Regions from separate parts of the Streptomyces sp. NPDC046308 genome, predicted to be linked through region 1. Evidence: riboswitches for the same ligand, from Rfam matches in the RefSeq annotation. Region 1 holds a riboswitch; the other holds the start of a gene.
What was found. A riboswitch is a leader RNA that binds a small molecule or an ion and turns the genes downstream of it on or off. The one in region 1 is predicted to bind cobalamin.

Region 1 (15,704 bases):
GGGGCCTTTTCCGGGCCCTACGCCGGCGGCCAGGCCAGCAGGGCCCGCGCCGCGACCGCCTCCAGCTCCTCCCGGCCCGCCCCGTCGCGCGCCTGCTGGGACATCCCCTGGAGCACCGCCCCGGCGTACCGGGCCAGCGCCCGCGCGTCCGTGTCCGCGGGCAGCTCACCGGTGGCCATGTCGGCGCGGATCCGGCTCTCGAACATCTCCAGGTTGGCGTTGCGCCGCTCGCGCAGGGCGGCCGCCACCTCGTCCGAGGTGGTGTTGATCGCGGCGCTGATCACCAGGCAGCCGCGCGGGTGGGCCGGGTCGGTGTACACCCCGGCCGCCTCGCGCAGGATGCGCTCGACGGCGGCCCGGGCGGTGGGCTCCTCGGCCAGCGCCACGCCCGCGAAGTCCCCGTAGCGGCCGCCGTACACGGTCACGACCTCTTCGAAGAGCCTGCGCTTGTCGCCGAAGGCCGCGTAGAGGCTGGGTGCGCTGATGCCGAGCAGGGCGGTCAGGTCGGAGATGGAGGTCGCCTCGTAACCGCGCTCCCAGAAGGCGGTCATCGCCTTGTCGAGGGCGGCGTCGCGGTCGAAGGAACGGGGTCTGCCGCGCTGTCCGGTCACCATGGCCGCATTCTATAGCGGGCGCTAGGGAATCTGGTACGGTCCCTTTCTGTAGCGACCACTATCGATTACGGAGGGGGGCGCGTCATGGGCGTGCTCAAGGGGAAGACGGCGCTGGTCACGGGCGGCAGCCGGGGCATCGGGCGGGCCGTGGCCGAGCGGCTGGCCAGGGACGGGGCGCTGGTGGCGGTGCACTACGGGCGCGACGAGGCGGCGGCGCGGGAGACGGTGGCGGGCATCGAGGCGGCCGGCGGGCGCGCCTTCGCCATCGGGGCCGAGCTCGGGGTCCCCGGGGACGCACGGGCGCTCTGGGCGGCGTACGAGGCCCATCCCGCGCACACCGAGGGCGTGGACGTCCTGGTCAACAACGCGGGGGCGGCGACCTTCGCGGGGATCGAGGGGACGGACGAGGAGACGTACGACCGGGCGCACGCCCTCAACGCCAAGGCGCCCTTCTTCGTGATCAAGTACGGGCTGGCGCGGCTGCGGGACGGGGGCCGGATCGTGAACGTGACCGGCACGCCGGAGATCGCCCTGCCGGCCATCCTGGCGACGGTCATGGCGAAGGGCGCGGCGAACGCGATGACCCGCTCCCTCGCCGCCGAGCTGGCCCCGCGCGGGATCACCGTGAACTCGGTGGGGCCCGGGATCACCGAGACGGACCTGAACGCGGGCCTGCTCGCGGACGCGGGGACCCGGGCCCACCTGGCGGCCCGCTCGGTCTTCCACCGGGTGGGCACGGCGCAGGAGGTCGCGGACGTGGTGGCGTTCCTGGCCTCGGCGGACTCCCGCTGGGTCACGGGCCAGCACCTGGACGCGACGGGCGGGCTCCAACTCTCGCTGATGTAGGGAGCCGGGGGCTTCTCGCCGACGGGCCCGGGGCCCGGATCCGGATGACGATGGATACGGCGAGACCCCCGCCACGGGCGTCGGCCTCTGCTAGATTGGTCTATACCACACCACCACTCCAGATCGGCAGGCCCAGCGTGGAAGTTGTCATCGTCCCGGACGCCAAGGCAGGCGGCGAGCTCATCGCGGAGGCCATGGCGGCCCTGGTGCGGCGCAAGCCCGACGCCCTGCTCGGCGTGGCGACCGGCTCTACCCCGCTGCCCGTCTACGAAGCCCTCGCGGCCAAGGTCAGGGCCGGTCAGGTCGACGCCTCGCGGGCGCGCATCTGCCAGCTCGACGAGTACGTCGGCCTGCCGGCCGGGCACCCCGAGTCCTACCGGGCCGTCGTGCTCCGCGAGGTCGTCGAACCGCTCGGCCTGTCCGAGGCCTCCTTCATGGGGCCCGACGGCTCGGCCGAGGACATAGTCGGCGCGTGCGAGGCGTACGACCGGGCCCTCGCCGAGGCCGGCGGCGTCGACCTCCAGCTGCTCGGCATCGGTACGGACGGCCACATCGGCTTCAACGAGCCGTGCTCCTCGCTCGCCTCCCGCACCCGGATCAAGACGCTGACGGAGCAGACCCGCGTGGACAACGCGCGCTTCTTCGACAACGACCTGGACCAGGTGCCGCACCACGTCATCACCCAGGGCATCGGCACCATCCTCGACGCCCGCCACCTGGTCCTCCTGGCCACGGGCGAGGGCAAGGCCGAGGCGGTCGCGCAGACCGTCGAGGGCCCGCTGTCCGCGCTGGTCCCGGCGTCCGCGCTGCAGCTGCACCGGCACGCGACCGTCGTCGTGGACGAGGCCGCCGCGTCGAAGCTGAAGCTGGCGGACTACTTCCGGCACACGTACGCCAACAAGCCCGCCTGGCAGGGCCTGTAGCCGCACCGGCACGCCGAAGGGCCGGACCCCCGGAGTTGGGGGTCCGGCCCTTCGTGTCGCGCACGGGCAGCCGCTGCGCGGGGCCTCCCGGACGCAGCCCGGACCCGCGCCTCAAACGCCGGCGGGGCCGGATGTGCCCGGCGGGGCTGTACTTCAGCCCGTCCGGCGTTTGAGGACCGGGTCCGGGCAGAGCCCGGGATGCACCGCGCAGCGGCAACCGCCGGGCTACGCCCCCGCGATGACCTCCGCCGCGGCCCGGCCGCAGACGCGGGAGGCGCCGTGGGTGGCGATGTGGAGGGCTCCACGGGGCTCCGCCCGGGGGAGGCCCATCTCGACCACCACCGTGTCCGGCCGCGCAGCGACCAGCGCTTCCACGGCCTCCGCCATCCACGCGTGCCGGTGCGCGTCGCGGACCACCGCGACCACCGTGCGGTCCCCCGCCGCCGCCAGGATGTCCGCCGCCGCGGCGCCCTCCGGGTAGGCGCCCGCCTCCGTGCCCGGGAGCAGCGACGCCAGTTCGGCGGCCACGCCCCACGGGGTCTCGTCGCCCACCGCGATGTTCGCGACCGGGGTCAGCGTCGCCACGTACGGGGCGGAGAGCGGCCGCGGCGCACCGGTGACGGCGACGGCGCGGCGGGCCGCCGCCAGCCCGATGCCGGACGCGCGGCTCCCCTCCGGCCGCGCGTCCGGCCGGGCCCGGAGGGTCCACGCGGCGAGCTCGCGGACGCGGGCGGCGGCGTCGGCGAGGCGCTCCTCGGGGAGCGTGCCCTCGCGTACGGCCGCGACCAGCGCGTCGCGCAGCCGCAGGACCGTGGCCTCGTCGGCGAGTCCGCCGCCGACACAGATGGCGTCGGCGCCCGCCGCGATGGCGAGGACCGAGCCGCGCTCGATCCCGTACGTCCCGGCGATGGCGTTCATCTCCATGCCGTCGGTGACGATGAGGCCCTCGTAGCCGAGCTCCTTGCGCAGCAGGCCGGTCAGGATCTGCGGGCTGAGCGTGGCCGGGCGGGTCGGGTCGAGGGCGGGCACCAGGATGTGCGCGCTCATCACGGCCTTGGTGCCGGCCTCGATGGCCGCCTTGAAGGGGATCAGCTCGCGGGCCTGGAGGGTGTCCAGGTCGACGTCGATGCGCGGCAGGGCGTGGTGCGAGTCGACGCTGGTGTCGCCGTGGCCCGGGAAGTGCTTGGTGCACGCGGCGACGCCGGAGGCCTGCAGGCCCTCGACGTAGGCGGCGGTGTGCCGGGCGGCGAGGTGGGTGTCGGCGCCGAAGGACCGTACGCCGATGACGGGGTTGTCCGGGTTGGAGTTGACGTCGGCGGACGGGGCCCAGTTGAGGTTGACCCCGCACTCGGCGAGGCGGCGGCCCAGCTCGCGGGCCACGTCCCGGGTGAGGCCGGTGTCGTCGACGGCGCCGAGGGCCAGGTTGCCGGGGAAGGACGAGCCGCCGCGGACCTCCAGGCGGGTGACGTCACCGCCCTCCTCGTCGATGGCGACCAGGACGTCGTCCCGTTCGGCGCGCAGCTGCGCGGTCAGTGCGGCGAGCTGCTCGGGCGAGGCGATGTTGCGGCCGAACAGGCCGACGGCGGTCAGGCCTTCGCCGACCCGGCGCAGCAGCCAGGCGGGGGCGGTGGTGCCCTCGAAGCCGGGCTGGAGGACCGCGAGGGCGTCCCGGGTGAGCGTGTCGCTCCGGTGCGCAAGGACAGTCATGGCGGCCGTTATCCCTTCACGGCGCCGGCGGTCATCCCGCCGACGGCCTTGCGCTGGAGGAAGATGAAGATGAGCAGGACCGGGACCGCGAAGAGCGAGGACGCGGCCATGGTGGCGCCCCAGTCGTTGCCGAAGGCCGTCATGAACTCGGTCAGCCACAGCGGCAGGGTCTGCGCGCTCTTGTCCTTGTTCAGGATCAGGACCATGGCGAACTCGTTCCAGGCCGTGATGAAGCCGAAGAGCGAGGTGGACATCAGGCCGGGGGCCAGCAGCGGGAAGATCACCTTGCGGAAGGCCTGGCCGCGGGTGCAGCCGTCGATCTGGGCGGCCTCCTCCAAGGTCACCGGGACGGCGGCGATGAAGCCGCGCAGGGTCCAGATGGTGAAGGGGAGGATCATCACGAAGTAGATCGCGGTGAGCAGCGGGAGGCTGTTCAGCATCTCGCCGTCGCGGGCGATCATGTACATCGCGATGACCATGACCTCCCAGGGGGCCATCTGGGCCATCATCACGGTGAGGACGAGGCCCTTGCGGCCCTTGAACCGCATGCGGGCGATGGCGAAGCTCGCGGCGAGGGCGACGAGCAGGGCCAGCGCGACGGCGCCGACGGTGACCAGGACGCTGTTGGTGACGTACGTCCAGAAGTTGGAGACCCCGGTGGCCTTGCTGAAGTTGTCGAGCGTCGGGGTGAAGACGAAGACCGGGTCCTTCGTGAGCATCTGGCTCGACGGCTTGAGGGCCGAGGAGAACATCCAGTACACGGGGAAGACGAAGACCAGGGCGAGGAGGAGCGCGCCGAGGTTCTTGGCCACGGCGGCGGGGCGGACCGGCCGGCGCTTGCGGAGCTGCTGCGCGGGCTTCGGCGCGGTGGTGGTGGGGCTGCTCACTGCTCCTCCTCCTGCTTCAGGATCAGGCGGAAGTAGAAGGACATGACGACCACGAGGATCAGGATCGTCAGGACGGAGATCGCGGCGGCCAGGCCGTAGTGGGCCTGGCTCTGGCCCTCGACGTAGGCGAAGACCGGGAGGATCTCGGAGCCGCGGTCGGGGCCGCCCTTGTTCATGGCGTAGACCTGGGTGAAGGCCTTGAACACCCAGATCACCTCGAGGAACGTGGTGATGAGGAAGAACGGCTTGAGGTTCGGGAAGACGATCTTCCAGAAGGTCTGCCAGCCGTTGGCGCCGTCCATCCGGGCGGCCTCGTACAGCTCGGCCCCGACCGTGGTCAGTCCGGCGTACATGTTGAGGGCGACGAAGGGGATGGAGCCCCAGACCACCAGGACGGTGACGATCGTCAGGGTGGAGAGGCCGGTCTGCATCCAGTTGTGCTGCTCGTAACCGGCGAAGCCGGCGGTGCGCATCACCCAGTTCATGACGCCGAACTGCTCGTCGAACAGCCACTTGAAGACCTGGACGGAGGCCACGATGGGCATGGCCCAGGCCATCACCAGCGCCATCGAGAGGACCAGGCGCATCTTCTTGCCGAGCCGGTTCAGCAGGATGCCGATGAGGCTGCCGAGCACCATGATCAGCACGACGTTGGCGGCGGTGAAGGCGAAGCTGCGGACGACGACGGTCCAGAAGTCCGCGTCGACGATCAGCTCGGTGTAGTTGGAGAATCCCGCGAAGGGGTACTTCCGCTGGATGAACTCGATCTTGTTGATGTCCTGGAAGGACAGGATCACGTTCTTGACCAGCGGGTACAGCAGCAGTGTCGCGAGGGCGAGCACCGCGGGCCCGACCAGCAGGTAGGGCAGCCACCCCGAGGGGAGCGACCTTCCGCCCCCGCGAGGAGACTTGGGACCGGGGCTGGTGGGGGACGCGGACCTCACGGGCCGTCCGGCGGACTTCTGTGGTGCGTCCTGTGGAGCGTCGGTCATCGCTCCCTGGGAGTGCACGGTCATGGCGTGGCTTCCTCGCGGTTGACTGTGGAGTCAAATGCGCGACGGGGGGCACGGCGGCGGCCTGGCGCCTGCCGTGCCCCCAGTGCGCTCACACTGCTGGGTGGTGCGTGAACTGCCGGGTGGGACTACTTGTTGATGCGGTTCGCGATTTCCTTGTCCGCGTCCGCGCCCGCCTTGGCGGGGTCCTCACCGTTCAGGACCTTGGTCATGAACTCCTTGATGGGGTTCGGCTCGGTCTCGACGTTCGCCCAGCCCGCGGTGACCGGAGTGATCTTGCCGTTGACGCCGGCCTTGCCCATGGCCTCGGCGAAGGAGCCGGCGGCCGGGGTGAAGTTCGCGCCGGCCTGGTTCGGCAGCAGCGCGCCCTTGGTCTCGGCGGCGTACTTGGTCATCTGGTCCTTGCCGGCGGCGAGGGCCAGCCACTCCTTGGCGAGCTCCTTGTTCTTGGAGCGCTCGGCGATCGCGAGGTTCGAGCCGCCGAGGAAGACGGTGCTGGTCTTGTCCGCGGTCTTGCCGGGGATCGGGAAGTAGCCGAAGTCGGCCTCCTTGCCCGCGTCCTTCAGGGCCTTCTCGGCGCCGCCGGCCTCCCAGCCGAGACCGATCCAGGAGGCGACGCCACCCTTGGGGACGATGTCGGTGGACTGCTGCGGGTTGGCCTCGTCCTTGTCCTTGGGGGCGGTGGAGAAGGACTGGAGCTTCTTGTAGAACTCCACGGCGGAAGCGGCCTGCGGGGTGCCGAGTCCGCCCTTCCACTTGGAGCCGTCCTTGACGGCGAGGTCGCCGCCCTCGTCCCAGACGAAGCCCGCGAGGACGTACCAGCTCTGGCCGGGCAGGTAGATCGGCTGCGAGGCCGGGTCGGCCGCCTTCAGCTTCTCCAGACCGGCGATCCACTCGTCGCGGGTCTTCGGCGGGGTGACGCCGGCCTTCTCGTAGGCCTTCTTGTCGTAGATGACGACGCGGTTGGCGGCGTACCACGGGGCGGAGTAGAGCTTGCCGTCGATCTCGGCCGAGGCGAGCATGCTCTTCTGCCAGGCGTCGGCGCCGAGCTTGGCCTTGTCCTTCGTCAGGTCGGCGAGGCCGCCGGTGACCGCGTAGCCGGCGGTCTGGGTGTTGCCGAGCTCCAGGACGTCCGGCGGGTTGTTCTCGGAGAGGGCCGTGGTGACCTTCTCCTGGATGCCGGTCCACTTCTGCTCTTCGACCTTGACCGTGACACCGGGGTGCTTGGCCGAGAACTCCTTGTTGACCTCGTCGATCCAGGCCTTGGGCGCGGAGCCGTCCATCACCCAGACGGTGATCTCCTTGGCGCCACCCGCGTCGGTCTTCGCCTTGTCGTCGCCGCCGTCGCCGCACGCCGCGACTCCGACCATCATGCCCGCGACACTGACCGCCGCGATGAGCTTGCGCTTCACGCCACCCTCCTCAGGGATGCCTGCCTGCACTTCCCTCGCCCGCCGCGGTGACATACGCGAAGTACTGCCGTGGGGCCGGGATCTGATCCATATTGGTTTAGACCAGTAGCTGGAGCTTGGCCTAGACCTTTAGGGGTGTCAAGGGTCTAATGAGCGGGTGCCCGGTCCGTTATCGGACCGACACCTGGGGAGAGAGAAGGCCTGTCCCCCCTTACGTGTCACCATGTGACCGCACATATCGGAGGAGCCGGTGACGGCAGCGAAACTGGAGTCGGGAAGGCGGGCGGCGATGGCCACCGAAGGGGCGACCACGGAGCCGGAAGGCGGGGCGGCCACCCGCACGGCGCGCGTTCCCAAGTACTACCGACTCAAGCGGCACTTGCTCGACATGACCGAGACACTGCCGCCCGGCACCCCGGTCCCGCCGGAGCGCACGCTCGCGGCCGAATTCGACACCTCGCGGACCACCGTCCGGCAGGCCCTCCAGGAACTGGTCGTAGAGGGACGACTGGAGCGGATCCAGGGCAAAGGCACCTTCGTCGCCAAGCCCAAGGTCTCCCAGGCCCTGCAACTCACCTCGTACACGGAGGACATGCGGGCCCAGGGTCTCGAACCGACCTCCCAGCTCCTCGACATCGGCTACGTGACGGCCGACGACACCCTCGCCGGACTGCTCAAGATCACCACCGGCGGACGGGTCCTGCGCATCGAACGGCTGCGCCTGGCCAGCGGCGAGCCGATGGCCATCGAGACCACGCACCTGTCGGCCAAGCGCTTCCCCGCGCTGCGCCGCTCACTGGCCAAGTACACCTCCCTCTACACCGCCCTCGCGGAGGTCTACGACGTCCACCTGGCCGAGGCCGAGGAGACGATCGAGACCTCGCTGGCCACCCCGCGCGAGGCCGGACTGCTCGGCACCGACGTCGGCCTGCCGATGCTGATGCTGTCGCGGCACTCCCTGGACGCCGACGGCGAACCGGTGGAGTGGGTGCGGTCGGTGTACCGCGGGGACCGGTACAAGTTCGTCGCCCGGCTCAAGCGCCCCGCCGTCTGACCTCGAACGTTCGGCCCCGTCCGAGGCCGCCCGGCCCCGCCCGCCGGCTCCCGGCCTACCGAATTCCTTCACATACCGGAATGCGGACGGACCCTTACGCTGACCGGGCAATTCCCCGTAGATTCCCTGCCCTTACGCAGATGATCGACGAGGGGACGAGGTCATGCCTGAACCGGAAGCAACAGGGACAGAACGGGACGCGGCGAGTCCGGGCACCACGCCCGGCTCGCCCTCTCCCAAGTCCATCGCCGTGTGGGTGCTCGTCGGACTCGTCGGCGCCCTCGGCTGGGGCGTGCTGGCGCTCTCGCGCGGCGAGGAGATCTCGGCCGCGTGGCTGCTCGCCGCCGCGCTGGGCTCGTACGCCATCGGATACCGCTTCTACGCGCGCTTCATCGCGGACCGCGTGCTCAGGGTGGACAAGACGCGGGCCACCCCCGCCGAGCGCCTTGACAACGGTGTCGACTTCCATCCCACCGACCGCCGGGTGCTCTTCGGCCACCACTTCGCCGCCGTCGCCGGCGCCGGCCCGCTCGTCGGACCGGTGCTCGCCGCGCAGATGGGGTACCTGCCGGGCACCATCTGGATCGTCGCGGGCGTCATCTTCGCCGGCGCGGTACAGGACATGATCACGCTGTTCTTCTCCACCCGGCGCGACGGCCGCTCGCTCGGCCAGATGGCCCGGGACGAGATCGGCCCCGTCGGCGGAGCCGCCGCCCTGGTCGCCGTGTTCGCCATCATGATCATCCTGCTGGCGGTGCTCGCGCTGGTCATCGTCAACGCCCTGGCACACTCCCCCTGGGGCGTGTTCTCCATCGGCATGACCATCCCGATCGCCCTCTTCATGGGCTTCTACCTGCGCGTGCTGCGGCCGGGCCGGGTCACCGAGGTCTCCACCATCGGTGTCGCCCTGCTCCTGGTCGCCATCATCGCGGGCGGCTGGGTCGCCGAGTCCTCCTTCGCGGACACCTTCACGCTGGAGAAGGAGACGCTGGTCATCTGGATGGTCGCGTACGGCTTCATCGCGTCGGTGCTGCCGGTGTGGATGCTGCTCGCGCCCCGCGACTACCTCTCCACCTTCATGAAGATCGGCACGATCGCGCTGCTCGCGCTGGGCGTGGTCATCGCGATGCCGATGCTGAAGATGCCCTCGATCACGGACTTCGCCGCGCGCGGCGACGGCCCGGTGTTCGCCGGCTCGATGTTCCCCTTCGTCTTCATCACCATCGCGTGCGGCGCCCTGTCCGGCTTCCACTCGCTGGTCGCCTCGGGCACCACCCCGAAGATGATCCAGAAGGAGACCCAGGTCCGGGTCATCGGCTACGGCGCGATGCTGACCGAGTCCTTCGTCGCCGTCATGGCGATCATCGCGGCCTGCATCATCGAGCCCGGCCTCTTCTTCGCGGTCAACTCCCCCGGCGGCGTCATCGGCACCACCGTCGAGTCGGCCTCGCAGGCGGTCACCAACTTCGGCTTCGCCATCTCCCCCGAGGCGCTGGCCCAGGCCGCCAAGGACGTGGAGGAGACCAGCCTGCTGTCCCGTACGGGTGGCGCGCCGACCTTCGCACTCGGAATGTCGGAGATCTTCTCGTCGGTGATCGGCGGGGCGGGCATGAAGGCCTTCTGGTACCACTTCGCCATCATGTTCGAGGCGCTGTTCATCCTCACCACCCTCGACGCGGGCACCCGAGTCGGCCGGTTCATGCTCCAGGACACCCTCGGCAACCTGCACAAGCCCTTCAAGGACGTCAGCTGGAAGCCCGGCGTCTGGCTGGCGAGCGCCATCGTCGTCGGCGCCTGGGGCTACTTCCTGTGGGTGGGCGTCAAGGACCCGCTGGGCGGCATCAACCAGCTGTTCCCGCTGTTCGGCATCGCGAACCAGCTCCTCGCCGCGGTCGCCCTGGCCGTCTGCACCACCCTGCTGGTGAAGTCCGGCCGCCTCAAGTGGGCCTGGGTGACGGCCGTCCCGCTGGCCTGGGACGTGGCCGTGACGCTCACCGCCAGCTACCAGAAGATCTTCTCCGACAACCCGAAGATCGGCTTCTTCGCGCAGCGCAGCACCTACCAGGAGGGCATCGACGCCGGGAAGGTGCTCAAGCCCGCGAAGAACATGGACGAGATGCACACCGTGGTCACCAACGCCACGGTGGACGGCGTACTGTCGGCCCTCTTCGCGCTGCTGATCATCATCGTGCTCCTGGACGCGGCCCGGACCTGCCTGAAGGCCGTCCGCAAGCCGGAGTCGGCGACCCTCACCGAGGTCCCGTGGACCGAGTCGAAGATCATCGCCCCGGCCGGGCTGATCCCGACGCCCGAGGAGCGGGCGGAGCTCGCCGCGGCGGGCCTCGACTCGGGCGGCGGACAGGTCAAGGAGCCGGTGGCGTGAGCACCGTACGGGGCGTGCTGGCCCGCGCCCGGTTCTACGTACGGGAGTTCTCGGGGGAGGCGGCGTACGACCGGTACGTCGCCCACGCCCGCTCGCACGACCCGGACGCGGAGGTCCTCACCCGCCGCGCCTTCGAACGCGCCCGCACGGACGCCCGCGAGGCGGACCCCCGCGAGGGCTTCGGCTGCTGCTGAGCCACCCCGCACACCGAAGGCCCCGCCGGACGCTTCCGGCGGGGCCTTCGCCCGTGTTCAGCGCACGCTCAGCAGCAGCGGCGCCCAGGCCTCGGTATGGGGACCTCGCGGCCCCGAACCGGCCCCGCGCCTCAGCGCTCGCGGCCCGTGCCCGCCCGGCCTGCGGCGAGCACCGGCTCGGCCGCCACGCCCGTTCGCTCGGCCCGCCGCCTCGACACCCGGCGCCACGCCGCCGCACCGGCCAGGAGCGCCAGCCCGTCCACCACCGCCGCGGACAGGCCCATCGCCGCGACCGACTGCCACGCGTGGTCGTCCAGCTCCCCGCCCTCCGGCGACGCCCACAGCCGGATCCGGTGCCCGTCCGGGTGCATCTTGTCCGCCGGGCGCACCTCGTCGAAGGTGCGTCCGCCGACCGACCAGACGTACCGGCACTCGACCTCGTCCTTCGGCGGGGCGCCGTCGTCCCAGTGCTGCCCGGTCACCCGACAACCGCTGAGCTCGACCGTCACCGGTTCCGTCGTCCGCCCCCGGAGCTGGACCTGCTCCACCGCGCCGCCCGTGGTGAGGACCCCCGCCAGCACCAACGCCGTCAGACCGGCGGCGGCCAGCGCGTCGGCCCACCGGTCCAGACCCGGCCGGAGTATGAGCCCGACCAGCGCCGCCACCAGCCCCGCCCCGAGCAGGACGAGCGGCCAGGCCGTCCACGGCCTCCCGTCCGCCCAGTTCCACAGCAGCACGCCCGCGCCGACGACCGCGGCCACCGACCCCCCGACCGCGACGTACCCGCCTACCTTCTGCGCCATTTCGCACCCCCCATTCCCTCCGCTACCCACCCGTCCGATGCCGCAACCACGTCGCCGCCGCCAGGTGTTCGTCCGCCGACACGCGTCCTGCACACTCGACCGCATGGACATGGTGATCAGGGCGGCGCTGCCCGCCGAGTACGCGGAACTGGGCGAGATCACGGCGCAGGCCTATCTCACCGACGGGCACCTGGACTTCAACGAGGACGACGCGTACCTGAAGGTGCTGCGTGACGTGGCCGGCCGGGCCGCCCTGGGCGAGGTGCTCGTCGCCGAGCGCGACGGGCGGATCCTGGGCGGGGTGACCTTCGCCGCGCCCGGGAGTCCGCTCGCCGACATCGCCGGCCCGGACGAGGCCGAGTTCCGGATGCTCGCCGTGGCCCACGCGGGGCGCGGCCAGGGCGCCGGCGAGGCTCTGGTGCGGGCCTGCGTCGAGCGGGCGCGGGCGATCGAGGGCGTGTCGGGCATGGTGCTCTCCACCCAGCGCGGCATGACCGGCGCCCATCGGATCTACGCGCGACTGGGCTTCGTACGCGTTCCGGAGCGGGACTGGGCGCCCATCCCGGGCCTGACACTCCTGGCGTATCGACTCAAGCTGTAGCCACGCCGACACTACATGTGGGGGTTGGCTCACAGGGGCGCCCCCACATGTATGCTCAAGGCTGCTGTCTCGCAGGGGAATCCGGTGTGAATCCGGAACTGTCCCGCAACGGTATGAAGTGTCCGGCTACCGGACACCAAGTCCGATGACCTGCCGACAGCGCGCCCGGCTCGACCGATCCGGGTGCCGACACGTCCGGGCCTCGCGGTTGGGCCGGTGGACGCCATGCGGTGTGTACGCGTTCCCGTCACGCCCGCATGCGCCCGCTCGCGCCCACTCCGCCGATGACCGGGCCGAGCGAGGGAGAGCTCCCGCCGTGACCATCGCGCCTTCCGCACCGCGCGCCGAGTCCGTTTCTGGCGACAACACCGAGGGCCCGGGGGCCACGCTGCTGCGTACCCTCACCGAACTGACGGCGGACCTCCCCGACACCGACCCCGGCCGCGTCGCCGCCGCCGCGCTCCGCGGCCGCAGCTCCGCCGCCGACGAGGCCGAACTGCGGGGGCTGGCCACCGAGGCGGCCGCCGGTCTCATCTCCGAGGACCCCGCGTACTCGAAGCTCGCCGCCCGGCTGCTGACGCTGGCCGTGCGCGACGAGGCCGCGAGCCAGGGCTCCACCTCCTTCTCCGCCTCCGTCGAGGTCGGCCACCGCGAGGGCCTCATCGCCGACCGCACGGCCGAGTTCGTGCGAACCCACGCGAGCCGCCTCGACGCGCTGGTCGAGCACACCCTCGCCGAGGGCGCCGACGACCGCTTCGGCTTCTTCGGCCTGCGCACCCTGCACAGCCGCTACCTGCTGCGCCACCCGATCACCCGTCAGGTGATCGAGACCCCGCAGTACTTCATGCTCCGCGTGGCCTGTGGCCTCGCCGCGGACGAGAGCGTCCAGGCCGTCGAGGAAGTGGCCTCGCTGTACCGGCTGATGAGCCGCCTCGACTACCTGCCCTCCTCCCCCACCCTCTTCAACTCCGGCACCCGGCACCCGCAGATGTCCTCCTGCTACCTGCTGGACTCCCCGCTGGACGAGCTCGACTCGATCTACGACCGCTACCACCAGGTGGCGCGCCTGTCGAAGCACGCGGGCGGCATCGGCCTGTCGTACTCCCGCATCCGCGCCCGCGGTTCCCTGATCCGCGGCACCAACGGCCACTCCAACGGCATCGTGCCGTTCCTGAAGACCCTCGACGCCTCCGTCGCCGCCGTAAACCAGGGCGGCCGCCGCAAGGGCGCCGCCGCCGTCTACCTGGAGACCTGGCACGCGGACATCGAGGAGTTCCTGGAGCTCCGCGACAACACCGGTGAGGACCAGCGCCGCACGCACAACCTGAACCTCGCCCACTGGGTGCCGGACGAGTTCATGCGCCGCGTGAACGCGGACGCCGAGTGGTCGCTGTTCTCCCCGGCCGACGTGCCCGAGCTGGTCGACCTGTGGGGCGACGACTTCGACGCCGCCTACCGCAAGGCCGAGGCGGCGGGCCTGGCCCGCAAGACCATGCCCGCCCGCGACCTGTACGGCCGGATGATGCGCACCCTCGCGCAGACCGGCCAGGGCTGGATGACGTTCAAGGACGCCTCCAACCGCACGGCGAACCAGACCGCCGAGCCGGGCACGGTCGTCCACTCCTCCAACCTCTGCACCGAGATCATCGAGGTCACCAACGACGGCGAGACCGCCGTCTGCAACCTCGGCTCGGTCAACCTCGGCGCGTTCGTGCTGACGGAGACGGGCGAGATCGACTGGGAGCGGCTGGACGAGACCGTCCGCACCGCCGTGACCTTCCTCGACCGCGTGGTGGACATCAACTTCTACCCGACCGAGCAGGCCGGCCGCTCCAACGCCCGCTGGCGCCCGGTGGGCCTGGGCGCCATGGGCCTCCAGGACGTCTTCTTCAAGCTGAAGCTGCCCTTCGACTCCCCCGAGGCGAAGGCGCTGTCCACGAAGCTCTCCGAGCGCATCATGCTGGCCGCGTACGAGGCCTCCTGCGACCTCGCCGAGCGCAGCGGCCCCCTCCCGGCCTGGGAGCAGACCCGTACCGCCCGCGGTGTCCTGCACCCGGACCACTACGAGGTCGAGCTGAACTGGCCCGAGCGCTGGGACGCGCTGCGCGCCCGCGTCGCGAAGTCCGGCATGCGCAACTCCCTGCTCCTCGCCATCGCCCCGACGGCCACGATCGCCTCGATCGCCGGCGTGTACGAGTGCATCGAGCCGCAGGTCTCCAACCTCTTCAAGCGCGAGACGCTCAGCGGTGAGTTCCTCCAGGTGAACGGCTACCTGGTGGAGGAGCTGAAGGCGCTCGGCGTGTGGGACGCCCAGACCCGCGAGGCGCTGCGCGAGTCCTCCGGCTCGGTCCAGGGCTTCGGCTGGATCCCGGCGGAGGTCCGCGAGCTGTACCGCACGGCGTGGGAGATCCCGCAGCGCGGTCTGATCGACATGGCGGCGGCCCGTACGCCGTTCCTGGACCAGTCGCAGTCGCTGAACCTGTTCCTGGAGACGCCCACCATCGGCAAGCTCAGCTCGATGTACGCGTACGCCTGGAAGCAGGGTCTGAAGACCACCTACTACCTGCGCTCGCGCCCCGCGACGAAGATCGCCCGCGCCGCGTCCGCGTCCGCCGTGCCGGCCGCCGCCACCCCGCTCCCGCAGGCCGTCGACGCCGACGCTCTGGCCTGCTCCCTTGAGAACCCCGAGTCCTGCGAGGCCTGCCAGTAATGAGCTCCAACGACAACAAGAACCTCCTGGACCCGGGCTTCGAGCTCACGCTCCGTCCGATGCGCTACCCGGACTTCTACGAGCGCTACCGGGACGCGATCAAGAACACGTGGACGGTGGAGGAGGTCGACCTCCACTCGGACGTGGCGGACCTCGCGAAGCTGACGCCGGCCGAGCAGCACATGATCGGCCGTCTGGTCGCGTTCTTCGCGACGGGCGACTCGATCGTCTCGAACAACCTGGTGCTGACGCTCTACAAGCACATCAACTCCCCGGAGGCGCGCCTGTACCTGTCGCGCCAGCTGTTCGAGGAGGCCGTGCACGTCCAGTTCTACCTGACGCTGCTCGACACCTACCTGCCCGACCCGGACGACCGCGCGGCCGCCTTCGACGCGGTCGAGGAGATCCCCTCCATCCGCGAGAAGGCGCAGTTCTGCTTCAAGTGGATGGACTCGGTCGAGAAGATCGACCGGCTGGAGACGCAGGCCGACCGCCGCCGTTTCCTGCTGAACCTGATCTGCTTCGCCGCGTGCATCGAGGGCCTGTTCTTCTACGGC
Region 2 (15,704 bases), on a different contig from region 1:
TCTGGACTTCTCATGATCACCCCTCCCACGCTTCCTGGCCACCCATTCAGCAAGGTCGGTACGGCGGCATTTCTCAAGCGGTGGACACGCGAGCAGAACGGAATCTTCTCTTCCGCCGCATGACTTCCGTCACACTTCGCCGCCCCCGCCGGGAATCGCCAGGTCAGAGGCGGGGCAGCGGAAAACGAACGGCCCCGGTCGCGCACCTTCACGGGTGCGGCCGGGGCCGTCGAACGACGCGCAACGGTACGAGACCGTCTCACTCAGATGATGGATCACCCCTGAGCCGAATGATCCATAAGGAACTGGATCAGGGTCACCGCAGGCCCGGACCGTGATCGGACGGGACCCTTCCGGGGTCAGGCGAGCGCCACCAGGTCCCGGTAGTCCGGGCCCCACAGGTCCTCGACGCCGTCCGGGAGCAGGATGATCCGCTCCGGCTCCAGCGCCTCGACGGCGCCCTCGTCGTGCGTGACGAGGATGACCGCGCCCTTGTACGTGCGCAGGGCGCCCAGGATCTCCTCGCGGCTGGCCGGGTCGAGGTTGTTCGTGGGCTCGTCGAGGAGCAGCACGTTCGCCGAGGAGACGACCAGCGTGGCCAGGGCCAGGCGGGTCTTCTCGCCACCGGAGAGCACCCCGGCGGGCTTGTCCACGTCGTCCCCGGAGAAGAGGAAGGAGCCGAGCGTCTTGCGCACGGCGACCAGGTCCAGGTCGGGCGCGGAGGAGCGCATGTTCTCCAGGACCGTGCGCTCCGGGTCCAGGGTCTCGTGCTCCTGGGCGTAGTAGCCGAGCTTGAGGCCGTGACCGGGGACGACGGTGCCGGTGTCGGGCTTCTCGGTGCCCGACAGCAGGCGCAGCAGGGTGGTCTTGCCGGCGCCGTTGAGGCCGAGGATGACGACGCGGGAGCCCTTGTCGATGGCCAGGTCGACGTCGGTGAAGATCTCCAGCGAGCCGTAGGACTTGGAGAGGCCCTCGGCGGTCAGCGGGGTCTTGCCGCAGGGCGCCGGGTCCGGGAAGCGCAGCTTGGCGACCTTGTCGGAGACGCGGACGGCGTCCAGGCCGGCGAGCAGCCGGTCGGCGCGCTTGGCCATGTTCTGCGCGGCGACGGTCTTGGTGGCCTTGGCGCGCATCTTGTCCGCCTGCGAGTTCAGGGCCGCGGCCTTCTTCTCGGCGTTCTGGCGCTCGCGCTTGCGGCGCTTCTCGTCGGCCTCGCGCTGCTGCTGGTAGAGCTTCCAGCCCATGTTGTAGACGTCGATCTGGGCGCGGTTGGCGTCCAGGTAGAAGACCTTGTTGACGACGGTCTCGACCAGGTCGACATCGTGGGAGATCACGATGAAGCCGCCGCGGTAGTTCTTCAGGTAGTCCCGCAGCCAGACGATGGAGTCGGCGTCGAGGTGGTTGGTGGGCTCGTCGAGGAGCAGGGTGTCGGCGTCCGAGAAGAGGATCCGGGCGAGCTCGACGCGGCGGCGCTGACCACCGGAGAGGGTGTGCAGCGGCTGGCCGAGCACCCGGTCGGGCAGGCTGAGCGCCGCGGAGATGGTGGCGGCCTCGGACTCGGCGGCGTAGCCGCCCTTGGTGAGGAACTCGGTCTCCTGGCGCTCGTACTGCCTGAGCGCCTTCTCCCGGGTGGCGCCGGCGCCGGTGGCGATGCGCTCCTCGTTGGCGCGCATCTTCTTGATCAGTACGTCGAGACCGCGCGCGGACAGGATCCGGTCGCGGGCCAGGACGTCGAGGTCGCCGGTGCGCGGGTCCTGCGGGAGGTAGCCGACCTCGCCCGAGCGGGCGATGGAGCCGGCGGCGGGCTGTCCCTCGCCCGCGAGGCACTTGGTGAGGGTGGTCTTGCCCGCTCCGTTGCGGCCGACCAGGCCGATGCGGTCGCCCTTGGCGACGCGGAAGGAAGCGGACTCGATGAGGATGCGGGCGCCGGCGCGCAGCTCGATGCCGGTGGCGGTGATCACGGAAATACTCCAGGGCGGGTCGGGACGGCGGAAGGGGGGCAGGACGCGATGCTTCGACGCCGCTAATCCGCGAGGAGATTTGCCATGGGAGACATTCTACCGGGGGTGTGCAACTGGTTTCCGGGCGCGGGGCGGACCGCCCGGCGCCCCGGAGCCGCTCCGCCGGGTCCCCCGTTCGGACCACGCGTCCCGGGCGGTGCCGGGGCGCGTATCGGAAGGAATGGGCCGATACTCGCCGCAGGAGCGGCCGTGCGGCGAGCCCGGTCCCACGACGAGACGGCGGTGCGGGGATGCAGTTCGACGACGACGCCAGCCTGGACACCTCCGAGGTCAAGGATGTGCGCGGCAGCCGCATCCCCGGCGGGAGGGCCACGGTCGGCGGCGGACTCGTGGGCATCATCGCGCTCGTCCTGGGCCTGCTCTTCGGCGTGGGCCCGGACCAGCTGGGGCTGTCCTCAGGGGACCAGGAGCCGGGGCCGGCCGCGTCCTCCGTCAACGAGGTGCAGCAGCAGTGCCGGACGGGGCGGGACGCGAACGCGCGGGAGGACTGCCGGCTGGTCGCGGTGGTCAACAGCACGCAGGACTTCTGGAGGCAGGAGTTCGCCCGGCGCGGCGGCCAGTACAGCCCGGCGTCGACGGTGTTCTTCACCGGCCGGGTGAACACCGCGTGCGGAGCGGCCACCTCGGCGGTGGGCCCCTTCTACTGCCCCGCGGACCGGCAGGTCTATCTGGACCTCGGCTTCTTCAACGAGCTGCGGACGAAGTTCGGCGCGAGCGGCGGCCCCTTCGCCCAGGCCTACGTCGTCGCCCACGAGTACGGGCACCACGTCCAGAACCTGCTCGGCACGCTCCAGCGCTCCCAGGACGGGCGGCAGGGCGCGAACAGCAACGCGGTCAAGGTCGAGCTGCAGGCCGACTGCTACGCGGGGGTGTGGGCGCACAACGCGACGCGCACGCCGGACGAGTCCACCGGGCGACCGCTGATCACGAACCTGACCGACCAGGACATCAGGGACGGGCTGGACGCGGCGGCCGCGGTCGGCGACGACCGGATCCAGGAGAGGTTCCAGGGCCGGGTGACCCCGGAGTCCTGGACGCACGGCTCGGCCGAGCAGCGGCAGCAGTGGTTCTACCAGGGCTACCGCACGGGCGACATGGCCCGGTGCGACACCTTCCGCTGACTGTCGGCGCCGCCTGCCATGCTGGTGTGACGCGGGTCACCGTCACGAGAGGGAGTGATCGTCATGGCAGGCGTTCCGTCCATCTGTCCCACGCTGCTCTACCGCGACGCGAAGGCCGCCATCCGGCTGCTGACCGAGGCCTTCGGGTTCAGCCAGGTCGAGGTGTACGAGGGTGAGGACGGCTCGGTGGTGCACGCGGAGCTGAGCTATGGCAACGGCGTGGTGATGCTGGGCAGCAAGGGCACCGGCGGGGCCTTCGACAAGGCCATGGACGGCGCCGGTCCCGCGGGGGTCTATGTCGTGGTCGACGACGTGGACGCCCACCACCGGCGGGCCGCCGAGCACGGGGCGGAGATCGTGATGGAACCCAAGGACCAGGACTACGGCTCGCGCGACTACATGGCCCGGGACGGCGAGGGCAACATCTGGAGCTTCGGCACGTACGCGCCGCAGGTCTGAGCCCGCGGCCATGCCCGCGCCGCCATGCCCGGGCCGGGGAACGGCGGCGCGGATGCCGCACGGGGCAGCGGTACGCGGCCCCGTGCGGGGACGGCCCGGATACGGCGGCCCCTCACCGCACGGCGCCCGGCCAGGGGTCAGGCACCGCCCGTGTGGACCTGGAACGCGGCCCGGCGGACGGCCTTGGCCAGGGCCGGGTCCGGGTGGGCGGCGGCCAGCGCGACCAGGACCTGCACGGTACGCGGATGGCCGACGGCGCGGACCTCGTCCAGCAGCCGGGGGACGGTGGTCCGGACGGCCGAGTCCAGGTGGCGGGCCAGCAGCTCGGCCTCGCCGTGGTCGGCGATGGCGGCCGCGGTGTCCACCCAGAGCCAGGTGGACTCCTCGGCGGTGAGGACGTCCTGCGCCTCGTCGGGGTCGATCCCGTCGTGCTCGGCGAGCCAGAGCAGGGCGTAGGGGCGCAGGGCGGGCTCGCGCACGGTCGCGCGCACCTCGGGTTCGGCGGGGGCGCCGACCACGCGCAGCGCCTCGAAGGCGAGGCCGCGCAGGAGGGCGTCCTCGCCGCGGGCGGCCTGGAGCAGCTCGGCGACGGCGTGGCCGACGGGCCGGGCGGCGAGCCAGGCCTGGTACTCGGCGCGGGCCGGGCCGGGGGTGAGCCGGGCGCAGCCGTGCAGCATGGCGGCGGCGGACTGCTCGATGTTCCCGGCGGGGCTCTGCGCCGCGACGCAGATCTGCTCCAGCTTGACCCAGACGGCCCAGCTGCCGAGCGGGGTGAGCGCGGCCCGGGCGGGGCCGAGGGTGACGGCGTCCACGGCGGCGAGCCCGCCGAGCGCCCAGCGCAACAGCCGGGCGAGGGGGACGGGGGCGGGGCGGGTCTCCGCGGAGCCGGCTCCGGCGGCCGCGGGCTCTGCCTCGTACGGGATCTCGCACCGCTCGTCGCGCAGTTCGGTGACGCGCTGGCCGAGCAGGTCGAGCAGGTCGGGGACGCTCACCGGGCCGTCGGAGAGCTGGAGCAGGGAGAGGAGCTGGGGCATCGCCTCGACGACCTCGGCGACGGCCGCGGGGGCGATGTCGGCGGGGGCGGGGTGGACGAGCGACCAGGCGTCGAAGAGGGCGACCCAGCCGCGCAGCACGGCGCTGTCGTCGCGGTCCCAGGCCCGCAGCCGCCAGCCGGGCCGGGCGTGGCCGCCGTGCACCTCGACCAGTCCGGCGAGCCGTGCGCGGTCCCAGCCGACGCGGATCTGCCCGTGCGTCAGGCCCAGTTCCCCGGCGGCGCGTTCGACGTCCGAGGGTGGCAGGGCGCCCGTGGGTGCGGGCCGGCCGCCGTCTCCGGCGCCGAGGTTGCGCTCGGCCCAGCGGGTCAGGCGTACGGCGTCGGCGAGCGAGGCCCGGGCCCGGTTCGCGAGGTCGGCCGTGGCGGGGGTGCCCGCCGGGGGCCTCGGGGCGGGCCGACTGCGTCGGTCGGTCACCGCCTTGCGTGCCGCGGAGACGGAACGCGGGGAGACGAGTCGGAGTCTGGAGTCGCGAGCCAACTGCTCATCAGGCTTTCGGGACGTCACGGAAGCAGTCTCGCCCGTCACTGGCCGAAAGCCCAAACGGAATCAGCCGTTGCCACCACCTGCCCGTGGTGCAGACCGGGACAACACGCCCGCAGGACCTGGACCGTCACACGGCCTTCACATGACGGGTCCTCACATGAGGGGGGTGAGGAAGCGGCGCAGGGCCTCCTCGTAGCCGGCCGGGTCGGCGTTCCACATGGCCCCGTGTCCGGCCCCGGCCACGGTGTGCAGGCTGACGAGGTCGGGGCGGGCCGCGGCGAGCCGGCGGGAGGGGCCCCAGGGGGCGAGGGCGTCGTCCGGTCCGTGGAAGATCAGTACGGGGACGCGCAGGGCTCCGGGATCCGCCCCCGGCGGCCGGCGGTCGGCGCGCAGGCCCGCGCGGCCCTCGGCGGCCCAGACGGCCAGCGGCAGCACCACGGCGGGGGTGCGGCGCGCGGCGACGATACCGCGCAGGGTCGTGTGCCAGTCGAGCACCGGCGAGTCCAGGACCAGTCCGGAGATCCGGTCGGCCAGCGCGGAGCGTTCGGCGGCGTGCAGGGCCATGGTGGCGCCGGTGGACCAGCCGTGGAGGATCACGCGGCGGGCGCCGTAGCGCACCGCGTAGCGGATGGCGGCGTCCAGGTCCCGCCACTCCGATTCGCCGAGGTGGCCGATGCCGTCGGGGGAGGCGGGGGCGCCGAGGTCGCCGCGGTAGGCCAGGTCCAGGACGGGCAGCCGGTGGCGGTGCAGGAAGGGCATGACCACCATCGGGTGCTCGCGGGTACCGCCGAGCCCGTGCACGGCGATCACCCAGGTGTCCCGGGCGGCGGGCACGAACCAGGCGGGCAGCGCGCCGAGCTCCCCGGGGACGTCCACGTCGGCGTGGTCGAGTCCGAGCGCGGTGCTCGGATTGCCGACGTGCACCTGCGGCGTGAGGGTGACGCGGGTGCCGGGGGCGAGGGCGCCGTGGTTGACGGTGACGAGGCGGCGCACGACGGTGTCCGGGTAGTGGTCGGCGTCGGCGACCACGGGGCCGACCACGGCGTGCACCCCGGGTGCGACCAGGCCATAGGTGCCGGGGCGCAGGGAGGCCGGCGAGCGGGTCAGCGAGACCCGGCCGGTGGCGGTGGAGTGGACGCTGAGCGGCTGCCCGCCGGGGAGCGGGCGCCCCGGTTCGGAGCGCAGGGCCGCGTCGGCGGCGTACCGTCCGGCCGCGACCGCGGCCGCACCGGCGCCGAGGAGGGTGGTGGTGACGGCCGCTGCCGTTGCTGTCGCGGTACGCACCGTTCCAGTGTCCCGGCGGGGCGTGCGGAGGGCCACCGGAGCACTACCGGCGGCTCACCGGAAGAGATCGCTCCGCCGTTCGCCGCGGGAGCGCCGCGGACACAGTGATCTAGGTCTCTTTCCGGGGTCCGGGTGGAGGATCCCGTACACAACCGCCCGGGCGCGGAGGGGTGTATTCACCCGCCTTTGACCTTCATTTATCGCGTTATCTACGGCAGAATCGGGACGAATGTCCCGATCGACCCCCGCACCAGTACACCGCTCCGCCCGAGCCAGTTCACCTTCCGTTCATCCAGGTTGCCTACGGTCGCCGAGCCACTGACGTCAAACAGAAGCCTGGGTAAATGGAGCACATAACGCTTCTCCTCGGGATCGTGATCATTACCGCTCTCGTGTTCGACTTCACGAACGGTTTCCACGACACGGCCAACGCGATGGCCACCACCATCTCGACCGGCGCCCTCAAGCCCAAGACGGCGGTGGCCATGTCCGCCGTGCTCAACCTCGTCGGCGCGTTCATGTCCGTGGAGGTCGCCAAGACGATCTCCAAGGGCCTCGTCAACGAAGAGGGCATCCAGCCAGAAGTGATCTTCGCCGCCCTGGTCGGCGCGATCCTCTGGAACCTCGTCACCTGGCTGGTCGGACTGCCCTCCAGCTCCTCGCACGCCCTGATGGGCGGCCTGATCGGCGCCGCGGTGGCCTCCGCCGGCATCGGCGCGGTCAACGGCAGCGTCGTCGTCACCAAGGTGCTCATCCCCGCGATCGCCGCTCCGCTGGTGGCCGGCATCGCCGCCTTCCTGGCCGCCAGGCTCACCTACAAGCTGGGCGACAAGGTCGGCGAGAAGACCTCCACCAAGGGTTACCGCGCCGGTCAGATCGCCTCGGCCGGTCTCGTCTCCCTCGCGCACGGCACCAACGACGCGCAGAAGACGATGGGCATCATCACCCTGGCCCTCATCGCCGGCGGCGCGATCGCGCCGGACGCGAACCCGCCGGTCTGGGTCATCGTCTCCGCCGGCATCGCCATCGCGATGGGCACCTACCTGGGCGGCTGGCGCATCATCCGCACCATGGGCAGCGGCCTGACCGACCTGCACCCGCAGCAGGGCTTCGCCGCCCAGACCTCGGCCGCGTCCGTCATCCTCGCCTCCTCCAACCTGGGCTTCTCGCTCTCCACCACCCACTCGTGCTCCGGTGCGGTCATGGGTGCGGGCCTGGGCCGCAAGGGCGGTGTGGTCCGCTGGTCCACCGCGACCCGCATGTTCGTCGCGTGGGGCCTGACCCTGCCGGCCGCCGCGCTGGTCTCGGCCGGTGCCGAGCTGGTCATGCGCGCCGGTGACGTCGGCATCGCCGCGGTCACGCTCTTCCTGATCGGTTCCTGCCTGGCCATCTGGTTCATCTCGCGCCGCCAGGTCGTCGACCACACCAACGTCAACGACGTGGAGCCGGCCCCCGCCGAGGAGCCGGGTGTCGTCACCACGGCGATCGCCGCGGTCACCGTCCCGCCGACCGTCGCCGCCGCCGGCACCACCGCCGCGGCGACGACCGCCGAGGTCACGGACGAAGCCCTCAAGGCCACCATCCCGGCCGCGACGCAGACCCCGGCGGCTCCGGCCGCCGCGCTCTGACCGAGACAGACAGAGACCCGGACACTCAGAAAGCGGCAGTATGAAGATCGACTGGGAAGCGCTCGGCTCCGTCTTCGGGGTCAGCCTCTTCGCCACCGTCGCCCTCGTGGCCCTCTTCACCCTGGGCCTGGTGGGCCTCTCCAAGCACGAGACCGCCACCGAGCAGGGCGGCACCGCCACCCTCGCCCGCAGCGGCGCGTACGCCTGCTTCGCGGTGATCACCGCGGCCGTGGGCTACGGGATCTACCTGATCGTCGCCTGATCCGCCGCCCCGCGGCCGACCAGGCGTGAAGGCTCCCTCCGGGTTTGTCCCGGAGGGAGCTTTTCGCATCCCGCGCCCCGACCGCGGCGCAGGTCAACGGCGAGTTGACGGGCCTTCTCGGTGCGTGGTGGACTGCCCGAGCCAATACGGCGGCATGGAGAGGAAGTCCGGTGCGAATCCGGCGCGGTCCCGCCACTGTCACCGGGGAGCGCACGCCGTGCGCGCGCCCCGGGAGCCAGGAACTCTCGCCGCCGGACACGTCGAACCAGGGCGCGGACCCTGAGTGAGGACATACCTGCCACCATGCGTGCCGATCGCGTTTTCGCGTACGGCGCCACGGCGGGCCTGATCGGCGACCGGATCCTCGGTGATCCCCGCCGAGGGCACCCCGTGGCCGCCTTCGGACGGGCCGCCGCCGCCGTCGAACGTGCCCTGTGGCGCGACGACCGCGCCCGCGGCCTCCTGCACACGCTGGTGTGCGCCGGGGGCGCGGCCGCCGTCGGAGCGCTGGGCGCCCGCGCCGTGCGCTCCCGGCCCGCTGCCGCCCGTATCGCCCTGACCGCCGCAGCCACCTGGGCCGTCGTGGGAGGCACTTCGCTGGGCCGGGAGGCCCGCGCCATCGGCGGGGCGCTCGCCGCCGGGGACACCGAGGTGGCGCGGGAGCGGCTCCCGCACCTGTGCGGGCGCGACCCGCAGTCCCTGGACGGGCAGCAGATGGCCCGCGCCGTCGTGGAGTCGGTCGCGGAGAACACCTCCGACGCGGTGGTCGGGGCCCTGGTGTGGGGCGCCGTCGGCGGCGTCCCCGGCCTGCTGGCCTTCCGCGCCGTGAACACCCTGGACGCGATGGTCGGCCACAAGTCCCCCCGCTACCTGCGCTACGGCTGGGCCTCCGCCCGGCTCGACGACCTGGCCGGCTGGCCGGGGGCCCGGCTGACGGCCGCCGCCGCCGTACTGGCCGGCCCCGACCGGCGGGGAGCCGTACGCGCCTGGCGTGCGGACGCCGCCGCGCACCCGAGCCCGAACGCCGGGCCCGTCGAGGCCTCCTTCGCGGGAGCGCTCGGCGTACGCCTGGGCGGCACCCTCGCGTACGGCGGCCGCGTCGAGCACCGGGCGGTGCTGAACGGGGCCGGCCGGCCGGTGGAGGTTTCGGACATCGAGCGGGCCGTACGGCTGTCGCGACAGGTGACCTGGCTGGCGCTCGGGGCCTGTGTGGCCGCCCGGACGCTGGTCTCCGGCAGGAAGAGGAAGGGACGTCGATGAGCGGCGCGAAGCTCGGCGGCGGACTCCTGGTCGCCGGTACCACGTCGGACGCCGGCAAGAGCGTGGTCACGGCGGGCATCTGCCGCTGGCTGGCCCGCCAGGGCGTGAAGGTGGCGCCGTTCAAGGCGCAGAACATGTCGCTGAACTCCTTCGTCACGCGGGAGGGCGCCGAGATCGGGCGCGCCCAGGCCATGCAGGCCCAGGCGGCCCGCGTGGAGCCGACCGCGCTGATGAACCCGGTGCTGCTCAAGCCCGGCGGCGACCGCAGCAGCCAGGTGGTGCTGCTGGGCAAGCCGGTGGGCGAGATGAGCGCCCGCGGCTACCACGGCGGCCGGCAGGAGCAGTTGCTCGGCATCGTCACGGACTGCCTGGAGCAGCTGCGGGGCACGTATGACGCCGTGATCTGCGAGGGGGCGGGGAGTCCGGCCGAGATCAACCTGCGCCGGACCGACATCGTGAACATGGGCATCGCGCGGGCCGCGCGGTTCCCGGTGGTCGTGGTCGGGGACATCGACCGGGGCGGGGTCTTCGCGTCCTTCTTCGGGACGACGGCGCTCCTCTCGCCGGAGGACCAGTCGCTGATCGCCGGCTACATGGTGAACAAGTTCCGCGGCGACGTGTCGCTGCTGGAACCGGGCATGGAGATGCTGCGCGGCCTGACCGGCCGGGCCACGTACGGGGTGCTGCCCTTCCGGCACGGGCTGGGCATCGACGAGGAGGACGGCCTGCGGGTCTCCCTGCGCGGTGCCGTACGCGAGTCCGTGGTGGCGCCGCCCGTCGGCGAGGACGTGCTGCGGGTCGCGGTGTGCGCGGTGCCGCTGATGTCGAACTTCACTGACGTCGACGCCCTCGCCGCCGAGCCCGGGGTCGTGGTGCGGTTCGTGGACCGGGCCGAGGAACTGGCCGACGCGGACCTGGTCGTCGTACCCGGCACCCGCGGCACGGTGAAGGCCCTGGCCTGGCTGCGCGAGCGGGGGCTCGCGGACGCGCTGCTGCGGAGGGCCGCGGAGGGCCGGCCGGTGCTGGGCATCTGCGGCGGGTTCCAGGTGCTGGGCGAGCGGATCTCGGACGAGGTCGAATCGCGCGCGGGCGAGGTCGACGGCCTCGGGCTGCTGCCCGTACGCGTCCGCTTCGAACGGGAGAAGACCCTGGCGCGGCCGGTGGGCTCGGCGCTCGGGGAGCCCGTCGAGGGGTACGAGATCCACCACGGGGTGGCCGAGGTCTTCGGCGGGGAGCCCTTCCTGGACGGCTGCCGGGTCGGGTCGGTGTGGGGGACCCACTGGCACGGTTCGCTGGAGTCGGACGGCTTCCGCCGGGCGTTCCTCCGTGAGGTGGCCTCTGCGGCCGGGCGCCGCTTCGTCCCCGCCCCGGACACCTCCTTCGCCTCGCTCCGCGAGGAACAGCTGGACCTGCTCGGCGACCTGATCGGGGAGCACGCGGATACGGATGCGCTGTTGAAGCTGATCGAGGGCGGCGCCCCGGTCGGCCTCCCCTTCCTCCCGCCGGGCGCGCCGTGAGGGCGGCGCCGGCCCTGCGGGCGGCCATTGCCCACCCCGCCCCTTCCCGAAACCGGGGCTCCGCCCCCATCCAGCCCCACCGGCGTTTGAGGCGCGGGGTCCGGGGCGGAGTTCCGGGGAACGGTGGAAGGGCGGCGGGGGGACCCCGCTCCGCGCAGCGGCACCCCGGCCGCCCCGCACGGACCGCAAGCACACCCACCGGCACCCACATCACCACCCGCCCGCGCACGCGTTTCCGCACAGAAGGAGTGAGCACCGCATGAGCACCCCCTACCCGTTCACCGCAGTGGTCGGCCAGACCGACCTGCGGCTGGCGCTCCTGCTCAACGCCGTGAGCCCCGCCGTCGGTGGGGTGCTCGTACGCGGTGAGAAGGGCACCGCCAAGTCCACCGCCGTACGCGCCCTGTCGACCCTGCTGCCTCAGGTCGACGTCGTGCCCGGCTGCCGGTTCTCGTGCGCTCCGGCCGCGCCCGATCCGGCCTGCCCCGACGGCCCGCACGAGTCCGGCGCCGGCAGCGCCCGGCCGGCCCGCATGGTCGAGCTGCCCGTCGGCGCCTCCGAGGACCGGCTGGTCGGCGCCCTCGACATCGAACGGGCCCTCGCCGAGGGCGTGAAGGCCTTCGAGCCCGGCCTGCTCGCCGACGCCCACCGCGGGATCCTCTACGTCGACGAGGTCAACCTCCTCCACGACCACCTGATCGACCTGCTGCTGGACGCCGCCGCCATGGGCGCCTCGTACGTGGAGCGCGAGGGCGTCTCCGTCCGGCACGCGGCCCGCTTCCTGCTCGTCGGCACGATGAACCCCGAGGAGGGCGAGCTGCGCCCGCAGCTGCTCGACCGGTTCGGGCTGACGGTCGAGGTCGCCGCCTCCCGCGAGCCCGCCCAGCGGGTGGAGGTGGTGCGCCGCCGGCTCGCGTACGAGGACGACCCCGCGGGCTTCGCCGGCCGCTGGGCCGGGGACGAGAACGAGGTCCGCGCCCGGGTGGTGGCCGCGCGGGCACTGCTCCCGCAGGTCGTGCTCGGGGACACGGCGCTGCTGCAGATCGCGGCGACCTGCGCCGGTTTCGAGGTCGACGGCATGCGGGCCGACATCGTGATGGCGCGGACCGCGACCGCGCTGGCCGCCTGGGCCGGGCGGACCTCCGTACGGAAGGAGGACGTACGGCAGGCGGCCCTGCTGGCGCTCCCCCACCGGCGGCGCCGCAATCCCTTCGACGCGCCCGGGCTCGACGAGGACATGCTCGACCGGATCCTGGACCAGTTCCCCGACGAGGAGCCGGAGCCCGACCCGGACCCGGAGCCCGGCCACGACCCGGAGCCGGACGCCGATCCGGATTCCGAGGGCCCGGACGACGACGGCGGTGGCCCCGACGGCGGTGGCGGGGTGCCTCCGCAGGGCGGCGACCCCCGGCGCTCGGACGCCCCCGCGGACTCCACCGACACGGACCGACCCGCCGAGGCTCCCGACGAGACCCCGTCGGACGCCCCCGAGTCCCCGCAGCCCTCCGCTCAGGAGGCCGGCGGGCCCGAGCAGGCCGCCGTACGGGCAGCCGAGCCGTTCCGGACCAAGATGCTCAGCGTGCCGGGACTCGGCGAGGGCGCGGCCGGTCGGCGTTCGCGCGCCCGCACCGCCCACGGCCGGACCACCGGCGCCCAGCGCCCCCGCGGCCAGCTCACGAAGCTGCACCTGGCGGCCACCGTGCACGCGGCGGCCCCGCACCAGAAAGCGCGCGGCCGCGCCGGGCGCGGCCTGGTGATCCGCAAGGACGACCTGCGCCAGGCCACCCGGGAGGGCCGTGAGGGCAACCTCGTCCTCTTCGTCGTCGACGCCTCCGGCTCCATGGCCGCCCGGCAGCGCATGAGCGCGGTCAAGGGCGCCGTGCTGTCGCTGCTCCTGGACGCCTACCAGCGCCGGGACAAAGTCGGCCTGATCACCTTCCGGGGGGCCGCGGCCGAGCTGGCGCTGCCCCCGACCTCCTCGGTCGACGCGGCCGCGGCCCGGCTGGAGCAGCTGCCGACGGGCGGCCGCACCCCGCTGGCCGCCGGACTGCTGAAGGCCCACGAGGTGCTGCGGATCGAGCGGCTCAGGGACCCCTCGCGGCGGCCGCTGCTCGTCGTCGTCACCGACGGCCGGGCCACCTCGGCCGGCACCGCCGCGGGCCGGACGGACAGCACCCCGCGGGAGCTCGCGGGGCGCAGCGCGCGGCTGCTGCGGGCCGGGGGCGTCGCCTCGGTGGTCGTGGACTGCGAGTCGGGACCGGTCCGGCTGGGGCTGGCCGGCGTACTGGCCGCCGACCTCGGCGGACCCGCCGTCACGCTGGACGGGCTGCGGGCCGACTCGCTGGCCGGGCTCGTGAAGAACGTACGTACCGCAGTGACATCCGACAGCAACAGGAGGGCCGCGTAATGCCTCAGGGACAGCCGTCCGTCGTTCCGGACGACGGACTCACCACGCGCCAGCGGCGCAACCGCCCGCTCGTCTTCGTGCACACCGGCCCCGGCAAGGGCAAGTCGACGGCGGCCTTCGGGCTGGCGCTGCGCGCCTGGAACCAGGGCTGGTCGATCGGGGTGTTCCAGTTCGTCAAGTCGGCGAAGTGGAAGGTCGGCGAGGAGAACGCGCTCAAGGTGCTCGGCGCCTCCGGCGAGGGCGGCGCGGTCGCCTGGCACAAGATGGGCGAGGGCTGGTCCTGGGTCCAGCGGGACGCGCAGCTCGACAACGAGCAGGCGGCCAAGGAGGGCTGGGAGCAGGTCAAGCGCGATCTGGCCGCCGAGACGCACAAGCTGTACGTGCTGGACGAGTTCGCGTACCCGATGCACTGGGGCTGGATCGACGTCGACGAGGTCATCGAGGTGCTGCGCACCCGTCCCGGTACGCAGCACGTGGTGATCACGGGCCGCAACGCACCGGAGAAGCTGGTGGAGTTCGCGGACCTCGTTACCGAGATGACCAAGGTCAAGCACCCGATGGACACCGGCCAGAAGGGCCAGAGGGGCATCGAGTGGTGACTGCGTTCGACATGCCCCGGCTGGTCATAGCCGCTCCGTCGTCCGGCAGCGGCAAGACCACCGTCGCCACGGGCCTGATGGCGGCCTTCTCGGAGCGTGGCCTCGCCGTGTCCCCGCACAAGGCCGGGCCCGACTACATCGACCCGGGCTACCACGCGCTGGCCACCGGCCGGCCGGGGCGCAACCTCGACGCCTTCATGTGCGGGCCGGAGCTGGTCGCTCCGCTGTTCGCGCACGCGGCGGCCGGCTGCGACCTCGCCGTGGTCGAGGGCGTGATGGGGCTCTACGACGGGGCGGCGGGCCGGGGCGAACTGGCGTCGACGGCGCAGGTCGCGAAGTTGCTGCGGGCGCCGGTGGTGCTGGTGGTCGACGCCTCCTCGCAGTCGCGGTCGGTGGCCGCGCTCGTCCACGGCTTCGCTTCGTTCGACCCGCAGGTGCGGCTGGGGGGCGTGATCCTGAACAAGGTCGGCTCCGACAGGCACGAGGTGATGCTGCGGGAGGCCCTGGAGGAGGCGGGGATGCCGGTGCTCGGCGTCCTGCGGCGGGCTCCGCAGGTGGCGACGCCCTCGCGCCACCTGGGCCTGGTGCCGGTGGCGGAGCGGCGCGCGGATGCCGTTGCCGCGGTGGCGGCGCTGGCCGAGCAGGTCCGCCAGGGCTGTGACCTGGACGCCCTGATGGCCCTGGCCCGCACGGCTCCGCCGTTGACCTGCGAGGCCTGGGGTGCGGAACGTGCCCTGGCGGGCCCTCGGGGCTCCGCCCCGAACCCCGGTCCCCAAACGCCGGACGGGCTGGACGTCCTCGGCGCGCGGCCGGTCGTCGCCGTAGCCGGCGGAGCGGCGTTCACGTTCTCCTACGCCGAGCACGCGGAGCTCCTCACCGCCGCCGGGGCAGATGTCGTCACCTTCGACCCGCTCCGGGACGAGGAGCTCCCCGCCGGTACCGCCGGCCTGGTGATCGGCGGCGGCTTCCCCGAGGTGTACGCGCCCGAGCTGTCCGCCAACGAAGCGCTCCGCGCGGCCGTGGCCCGCTTCGCCGAGGCCGGCGGCCCGGTGGCCGCCGAGTGCGCCGGGCTGCTGTACCTCGCGCGTTCGCTGGACGGCAAACCCATGTGCGGGGTGCTCGACGCCGACGCCCGGATGTCGGAGCGGCTCACCCTCGGCTACCGCGAGGCGGTCGCGGTGTCGGACAGCGCGCTCGCCGCCAATGGCACCCGGCTGCGCGGGCACGAGTTCCACCGGACGGTGGTCGAGCCGGGCGCCGGGGCGTCGCCGGCCTGGGGGTTCACGCACCCCGAACGCCGGGTCGAGGGCTTCGTTCAGCAGGGCGTCCACGCCAGCTACCTGCACACGCACTGGGCGGCGGAGCCGTCCGTCGCGCTCCGCTTCGTCGCGGCGGCGGCGGCCCGGCCGTGAGATCAGTCCGCGATGCCGACCACGAGCCAGATCCCGGCCACCCCGCCCACCGTGCACATCAGCGTGGACAGGGCGGGGTGCTTGTGGTGGGCCTCGGGCAGGATCTCGGCGGCGGCGAGGTAGAGCAGGACGCCGCCGAAGAACCCGAGGTACGCGCCGAGAGGTTCCTCCGGAAGGGTGAACAGGAGAGTGGACGCCG

Region 2: it holds a riboswitch for cobalamin, as region 1 does, so the genes downstream of both, ACZ6JT_RS33215 (cobalamin biosynthesis protein) here and ACZ6JT_RS16165 (ribonucleoside-diphosphate reductase subunit alpha) in region 1, are expected to answer to the same signal.

What each region holds. Positions count from the first base shown of each region.
Region 1 covers NZ_JBVJFB010000003.1:507,468-523,171, forward strand. Annotated here, with positions in the region: gene ACZ6JT_RS16105 (TetR/AcrR family transcriptional regulator) at 18-614, opposite strand; gene ACZ6JT_RS16110 (SDR family oxidoreductase) at 699-1,460, shown strand; gene nagB (glucosamine-6-phosphate deaminase) at 1,598-2,383, shown strand; gene ACZ6JT_RS16120 (glycoside hydrolase family 3 protein) at 2,609-4,090, opposite strand; gene ACZ6JT_RS16125 (carbohydrate ABC transporter permease) at 4,099-4,977, opposite strand; gene ACZ6JT_RS16130 (carbohydrate ABC transporter permease) at 4,974-5,993, opposite strand; gene ACZ6JT_RS16135 (extracellular solute-binding protein) at 6,119-7,402, opposite strand; gene ACZ6JT_RS16140 (GntR family transcriptional regulator) at 7,692-8,456, shown strand; gene ACZ6JT_RS16145 (carbon starvation CstA family protein) at 8,620-10,839, shown strand; gene ACZ6JT_RS16150 (CstA-like transporter-associated (seleno)protein) at 10,836-11,033, shown strand; gene ACZ6JT_RS16155 (hypothetical protein) at 11,165-11,836, opposite strand; gene ACZ6JT_RS16160 (GNAT family N-acetyltransferase) at 11,940-12,437, shown strand; cobalamin riboswitch at 12,479-12,609, shown strand; gene ACZ6JT_RS16165 (ribonucleoside-diphosphate reductase subunit alpha) at 12,754-15,147, shown strand; gene ACZ6JT_RS16170 (ribonucleotide-diphosphate reductase subunit beta) at 15,147-15,704, shown strand, end outside.
Region 2 covers NZ_JBVJFB010000011.1:50,486-66,189, forward strand. Annotated here, with positions in the region: gene ACZ6JT_RS33180 (ABC-F family ATP-binding cassette domain-containing protein) at 360-1,958, opposite strand; gene ypfJ (KPN_02809 family neutral zinc metallopeptidase) at 2,249-3,139, shown strand; gene ACZ6JT_RS33190 (VOC family protein) at 3,203-3,598, shown strand; gene ACZ6JT_RS33195 (hypothetical protein) at 3,736-5,157, opposite strand; gene ACZ6JT_RS33200 (alpha/beta hydrolase family protein) at 5,290-6,420, opposite strand; gene ACZ6JT_RS33205 (inorganic phosphate transporter) at 6,765-8,048, shown strand; gene ACZ6JT_RS33210 (hypothetical protein) at 8,089-8,310, shown strand; cobalamin riboswitch at 8,423-8,576, shown strand; gene ACZ6JT_RS33215 (cobalamin biosynthesis protein) at 8,614-9,570, shown strand; partial or broken gene ACZ6JT_RS33220 (cobyric acid synthase) at 9,567-11,084, shown strand; gene ACZ6JT_RS33225 (putative cobaltochelatase) at 11,347-13,494, shown strand; gene cobO (cob(I)yrinic acid a,c-diamide adenosyltransferase) at 13,494-14,093, shown strand; gene ACZ6JT_RS33235 (cobyrinate a,c-diamide synthase) at 14,105-15,505, shown strand; gene ACZ6JT_RS33240 (ZIP family metal transporter) at 15,508-15,704, opposite strand, start outside.